Linked DNA regions of Spirulina subsalsa PCC 9445. Each later gene encodes a partner of the first gene's protein in a complex. Links are inferred from orthologs where the notes say so. Each region holds a gene or a part of one and is shown on either strand. Other genes may lie near its edges.

Evidence for each region.
Region 2: the proteins of hisF (region 1) and hisH are in contact, whole or in part, in a crystal structure (PDB 6RU0), measured with the Thermotoga maritima proteins. The link is inferred for Spirulina subsalsa PCC 9445 from one-to-one orthologs. Residues at the interface, in WP_004080486.1 of Thermotoga maritima: Met1, Leu2, Ala3, Arg5, Ser40, Glu41, Asp45, Glu46, Ala70, Glu71, Ile73, Asp74, Ile75, Pro76, Phe77, Asp98, Lys99, Ser122, Gln123, Glu161, Thr195, Leu196, Asn247, Arg249, Glu251; in WP_004080484.1 of Thermotoga maritima: Asn15, Arg18, Arg22, Arg117, Leu118, Pro119, His120, Met121, Gly122, Trp123, Asn124, Asn134, Gly135, Tyr136, Tyr138, Val140, Tyr158, Glu180, Lys181, Ser182, Ser183, Lys184, Ile185.

The regions. Positions count from the first base shown.
Region 1 is NZ_JH980292.1:938,299-941,494, forward strand. The notes cover bases 97-2,964. They hold hisF (imidazole glycerol phosphate synthase subunit HisF), read left to right. Parts: upstream 97-1,080; coding sequence 1,081-1,848; downstream 1,849-2,964. Other genes in these bases: SPI9445_RS0104560 (DUF389 domain-containing protein), read right to left, coding at 97-952; SPI9445_RS0104570 (hypothetical protein), read left to right, coding at 1,958-2,164; SPI9445_RS0104580 (methyl-accepting chemotaxis protein), read left to right, coding at 2,707-2,964. Also shown: more of SPI9445_RS0104560, read right to left, coding at 1-96; more of SPI9445_RS0104580, read left to right, coding at 2,965-3,196.
Region 2 is NZ_JH980292.1:245,590-248,809, reverse strand. The notes cover bases 57-2,948. They hold hisH (imidazole glycerol phosphate synthase subunit HisH), read left to right. Parts: upstream 57-1,136; coding sequence 1,137-1,760; downstream 1,761-2,948. Other genes in these bases: trpC (indole-3-glycerol phosphate synthase TrpC), read right to left, coding at 2,200-2,948; SPI9445_RS23910 (DUF5340 family protein), read right to left, coding at 1,833-2,135; SPI9445_RS0101575 (hypothetical protein), read left to right, coding at 615-911; SPI9445_RS0101585 (hypothetical protein), read left to right, coding at 178-474. In the rest of the region: SPI9445_RS23915 (CIA30 family protein), read left to right, coding at 1-52; more of trpC, read right to left, coding at 2,949-3,081. UniProt on the Escherichia coli protein: IGPS catalyzes the conversion of PRFAR and glutamine to IGP, AICAR and glutamate. The HisH subunit catalyzes the hydrolysis of glutamine to glutamate and ammonia as part of the synthesis of IGP and AICAR.

The DNA.
Region 1 (3,196 bases):
ACTTCAATTCTCGACCCACTTGTTGACTCACAAACTGTTCCACCTCCATCACCTGCTTGGGTGTAATCTCTATGGCCGATTGTACCGTTAAATAGACGATTGGCACTCTCCTAGACCAATCAATGCGAGTATCAATGAGGGTGACATCTTCTTGCCCAATGGTGATGGTTTGACGCAACAATAACGTCCGCACTACTGTTTCTAAGCGGGACTTCTGCACCAATTCAAGGAAATTAGTTCCCAAAGGAATGACTAACAACAGGGCCGACAAAATCGCCCAGGTGATGGAATGACTCACTTGAGCATATCCAGCGACGATAAACACCAACATACAGGCTAGGGTAATGCCCAATAGGTTGGTCGCATAGAGTAAGAACGCCCCCATTGCCGCATCCCCAAGTCCGGCAGATAGGGCTAAACCGACAACACATAACGGGGGCATTAGGGCAACAGCGATCGCCGTTCCGGCCACCGCATCGCTCACCCCCTTACGCACCTTGGCAAAACCGCTAATTCCCCCAGCCGCTAAAGCAATGCCTAAGTCTACAATATCCGGTCTAACCCGGGCTTGGAATTCCGAACCAAACCCCGCAATCGGAACAATTGACCCCAGAAACCACGAAAGGAGAATGGCCAGTAGAGTTCCTCCCACAATCGCAATAACCGATTTGCGAAACAGGGGAACATCCCCCTCTAGGGCAGAAAAGGCTAATCCTCGCAGGGGTAACATGAGGGGAGCAATCAACATCGCCCCAATGATCACGGCCGCACTGTTACTGAGAAGACCAAAAGTGGCGATCGCACAGGAACTAATCGTCAATACGACATAATTCGTCGTCCAACTGGCCTCTGACGCTAATTCACTCTGGAAAATATTTAAACGTTCCTCAGTCACCGCTTGGGGAATCAAACGACGCAAAAAACGCAAGTAGGGACTCAGGGATAAACGCATATCGGCCTATAGATCGGGATAGGGAATCGGGAGTTGGGAAGACGCAAGAGCTTTAGTTATGACCTATTGCCCTATTCCCCACACCCTCCTTATGTGAGACTGTTATAGAACATTGTAGGGAAATTATTATGCTGGCGAAACGGATTTTACCTTGTTTAGATGTGAATGCAGGGCGTGTGGTCAAGGGGATTAATTTTGTCAATCTTCAGGATGCCGGAGATCCCGTCGAGTTAGCCCGGGCTTATAATGACGCAGGGGCCGATGAGTTAGTGTTTTTGGATATTACCGCCACCCATGAAGACCGAGATACTATGGTGGATGTAGTCTATCGCACGGCCGAACAGGTATTTATTCCCCTCACTGTGGGCGGTGGGATTAATTCCTTAGAAAATATTAAAAATTTGTTACGGGCTGGGGCGGATAAAGTGAGTATCAACTCCGCCGCCGTGCGTAATCCCGATTTTATTAATCAAGCCGCCGATCGGTTTGGGAATCAGTGTATTGTGGTCGCCATTGATGCCCGACGACGGAAGGGCGAAAACCAGTCAGGCTGGGATGTGTATGTGCGCGGGGGACGAGAAAATACCGGGATTGATGCGATCGCCTGGGCCAAAGAAGTCGAACAACGCGGAGCCGGAGAATTGTTGGTCACAAGTATGGATGCTGACGGGACTCAAGCCGGTTATGATCTCGAACTGACGCGCACTATTGCCGAGTCCGTAGAAATTCCCGTCATTGCCTCGGGAGGGGCTGGCAATACCCACCACATTTATGAGGCCGTCACAGAAGGGAAAGCAGAAGCCGCACTACTCGCTTCCCTACTCCATTACGGCCAATTGACGATCTCAGAAATTAAAAACTACCTAATTGACCATCAAATCCCTATGCGCCGCTAAGTATTTAGGCTTAGACCCATTTCTTAAAAGAAGCGAAAGTTTCTGGGAGATGACCCAATCTCTCAGATTTTGTATACTAGAATAGAGAAAAGTTTACAAAACGTAAAATATGTTGATTCCTATTCTAATCTTTGACGTTGCACTGGTGGCCTGGTCCCTCCACCTGATGCAGGAAGCTGTTGATCAACAGGAATTTTCTCTCATGCTAGCAGGAACGCTAGTTTCCTTATGTGCTGCGGGTTTGCTCGTAGTTTACTTCATGATGAACCACTGCCTCACCTACCTCACCCAAGCCGGGGGGATGGGCTATTATTAAAGCACGTTAAGAAACTTTGGAAAAAATTTTGAGTAATCGCTTGACAAAAGCTTTTTATTTTGGCTATTATCAATAATGCACTGAACGGGGTTATAGCTCAGTTGGTAGAGCACTGCAATGGCATTGCAGGGGTCAGGAGTTCGAATCTCCTTAGCTCCATTTCGATTTTTCGCGTTTCCTTGTGCGCCCAAGGCGCTAAAGCGCAACCCATCCTGACAACGAAAGAAGCTCAGTGAGGGTAAAGTCCTTGGACTCCCGTAGAACGGAGAATCTCCGCCCCTTTGCATCGGGGAGTATCGAAAAAAGCTGTAGTTAATCTGTAAAAACGGGAAAATTCTTGAATTTGCCCTTAGAGTTTTCCCAGAGGCAGCAGGTCATGATGTTCCCTCATCGGCCCAGAAAATCAGCGTGCATCAAGGAAAGCGAATACTCCCGAAGAACTTCTCCCTCTCGAAGAAATATCTTTTTGATCTAAGCGGCTAAGACTCGCAAACTTCTTTCCCCAGACCAACTCAAACCGAACAGTTCTCTGGATTGACTGTATGCTTATTAACCTGTCTTCCTTAACGTTTCTGCTCAAGAAGCTCAAGCTACGCAACACGATTCTAGTCGGTTATTCTGTTCCCATTGTCTTATCTGGTGTGACCGCCCTTGTGGTTTATGTGCAGGGAGTGCGACAAGTAGAGCAGCAAACCCAACAAGTCACCCAGTTACACGAACATATTAATCAAGTCAAAGACCTTGCCTTTAGTATCTCTGCAATGGAAAAAGCGGCAAGAGGTTACTTAATGGGCGAAAAAAGTGCAGAATTGGCGATTTATGAAGAATGGGATAGTCGATTTTATGAGCAATCGGAAATTATTCGCTATTTAATCGACAATCCTCAACAACGCCAGACCTTAAATGAAATTATCGAAGTCGGCGATCGCATGAACGAACTCTATCGCCGTCTGATCTCCTACGTTCAACTGAACAACCGCAGCAAATCCCAACAAATCTGGCAACAGGGGCAAGTCCAAGCCATCACCCAAA
Region 2 (3,220 bases), 690 kb from region 1 along the record:
CACGGGAGAGGCTCTGGCGGCACAAATTCTTAAGGTTTTATCGCCTGTATAACGTTTGGTCAATGCTCAATGGTTTAAGGGAATATCGGGGCGTGTGGTGGGGGCAGGGGATGGAAACTAATTTTGGGTTAGGATTGAGTTATTGTTAATCAGACAAACTACATGGAGGGCAATATCATGTTAACCAATGATAATCAACAAAAATCAATCCTCAAGAGAATTGAGCGAGTTGTGTCTATTTTAATGGAAGAAGATCCTTTATTTAATGAAAATCTAAGTTATTTAGAAATCGTCCAAGACTTAGTTAAACGTTGTCAAAAAAACTTATCTGTTGAAGAATTTAATACTATGTCAGACGAGGAATTAAAAGAATATAGTAGGGGTTTAATGACCATAGAACTTTTGGGAACAATTGGTGAGGCTTTTACACCTGAACAAAGGGTCATTTTTGATAATGCAATTAAAAGGAAGTAGGTAATTTGTGAGTTATTTATTAGACACTAATATTGTTTCTTTAGCCATCAAGGGGAATCGTCAAATCTTAGAAAGAATCAAAGAGATTAAAGAGCAAAAAAGACTATTTTAATGATTAAGACTACATGAAGGGCAGTATCATGTTAACCAATGATAATCAACAAAAATTAATCCTAAAGAGAATTGAGCAAGTTGTGTCTGTTTTAATGGAAGAAGATCCTATATTTAAACAAGACATTGATTATGTAAAAATAGTTGAACATTTGGTTGATCTTGTTGAAAACAATTTAACCGATGAGCAATTTAATAATATGTCAAACGAAAAATTAAAAGATAATTGTAGTTTTGTTATGTCTACAGAACTTTTGTCAAAAATTGGACAGGATCTTACTCCTGAACAAATGGCTATTTTAGATGAAGCAATCAAACGAAAATAGGGAATTTTATGGGTTATTTAGAGGATTGTTGGCTGTTGATTCACCCAAACAAAAAGAAAGATTTTCTCAAATGTGTTAAGACTATCAGATGCTTTTCTTAAATGATCTAGAAATATTAGAGAAAGCCGCCGAAATTCATGCTAATCTTAGATTAAATCGCCCGTTATCATCTTTGAACGGGGGAGTGTTCGGAAAACTCTAGGGAGAGGATAGCTATAAGCCAGAATGGTAAAGATTGCCGTCGTTGACTATGATATGGGGAATTTGCACTCCGCTTGTAAGGGGTTGGAAAATGCGGGTGCAACACCGATTGTTACGGACTCTGCTAAGGAGATTGAGTCTGCCGATGCGGTGGTTTTGCCCGGTGTGGGATCATTTGATCCGGCTGTTCAACATTTGCGATCGCGCTATTTAGAAGAACCCCTCAAGCAAGTCATTCAAGACGGGAAACCCTTCCTCGGGATTTGTCTAGGATTACAGATTCTCTTTGAGGGATCCGAAGAAGGAAAAGAACCGGGATTAGGCATTATTCCGGGCAAAGTCCGACGGTTTAAATCAGAACCGAATCTAGTCATTCCTCACATGGGATGGAATCAACTCACCCTCACCCAACCCAATCATCTCCTCTGGGACAAATTACCCCGGGATCCTTATGTGTATTTTGTCCACTCTTATTATGTGGATCCTGTAGATCCCTCGGTGCGTGCTGCTACAGTGGTTCACGGGTCCCAAACCGTTACAGCCGCTATTGCGCGGGATAATCTGGCGGCCGTACAATTTCACCCGGAAAAGTCCTCTACGAGTGGGTTACAAATCCTTTCCAATTTTGTGAATCAGGTCATCAATTGACGCACTCCCGATGCTGACTCGGCGAGTACAGCGCGGGAGTTATAGCCCATCTAGGCCCCTTGAGTTAGGGTGTTAAAGTGAGGTTGTTTCCTCCGGGATCAAATCAACTACTGCTAGATTCTCGTTTTGAGATGCTACGCGAACATCATTGCCGAAACTGTTTAAAGACCAACGATGCTCGTATGGGATTTTCCCTTGCTCAAAAATGGTTTCAATTTGGCGCTGTTGAGCAAGGGCTTTGCGCAGGGTAATAATTAACTGTTGTACCTGTTCCCGCATGACCGGAGAATGATCCACAGAGGGTAAGGTTTGACGTTCTAGGAGTTGTAAGAGCAATTCATAGTGAATATGGGAGGGGAGGGGGATTTGAACCATAGAAGCCAAATCCTCGGAATGGGGCATAGGGTAGGTCATAAAATAGAAAAAAGGGACGAATATTTTAAGAGAACAGGTTCGCGATCGCCTCTTGAGGATTGCCTTGTTTAACTAAGGACTCTCCCACTAAGATGGCTTGGGCTCCAGCGTCATGGACAGTTTGCCGATCCTCGGCGGTGTGAATCCCGGATTCACTCACAACGAGGACGTTTCGGGCTGCCAATTGCTCCCTCCGCGCTGCAATTAACTGGCGGGTCGTTTGCAAATCAACCGAGAAATTTTCTAAATTCCGATTGTTAATGCCTACTAGGGTAACGTCTTCTACGGCTAAAACGCGATCTAATTCAGCGAGAGTGTGAACTTCGACTAAAGGAGTCATCCCTAGACTTTGGCTGATTTTCACGAAGTACCGTAAATCCTGATCACTGAGAATCGCCGCAATTAACAGGACGGCATCAGCCCCATAACTCCGAGCGAGATAGATTTGATAGGGGTAGATAATAAATTCCTTACACAATAGCGGAATCTGGACAGTTGAGCGCACTAAGGCCAAATTTTCAAAGCTGCCTTGAAAAAATTCCTGATCGGTTAGTACAGAAATACAACTCGCCCCGGCCTGCTCATAGCTTTGAGCAATGGCCACGGGGTCAAAATCCGCCCGAATCACGCCTTTACTGGGGGAGGCTTTTTTGACTTCGGCAATTAGGGCGGGGGTGGTTTTGCCTTGGCGTAGGGCGGCTAAAAAGTCCAAAGGGGGCGGGACTTCGGCCACTCGTTTACGCAGTTCTAACAGAGAAAGGCGATCGCGCATCCGTTCAACTTCTGCCTCTTTGTGCCAGACAATCTTTTCTAGAATATGCCGAGGTTCTGCATCTGGGACTTTTACTTGATAGCGCAAAATGTCCACATTGACGGGAGGATTGGGGTGTATTCTACGAATTTTCATGGGAATAAGGGAACGGGGAACGGGGAACGGGGAGAGGGAATAGGGAATAGGGAATAGGGAATGGGGAATACGAATCAACTCCAGACTCTCTAGGGCGCAAGCATTGCGCCCCTACACCGATTTCCGACTCCCGACTCCC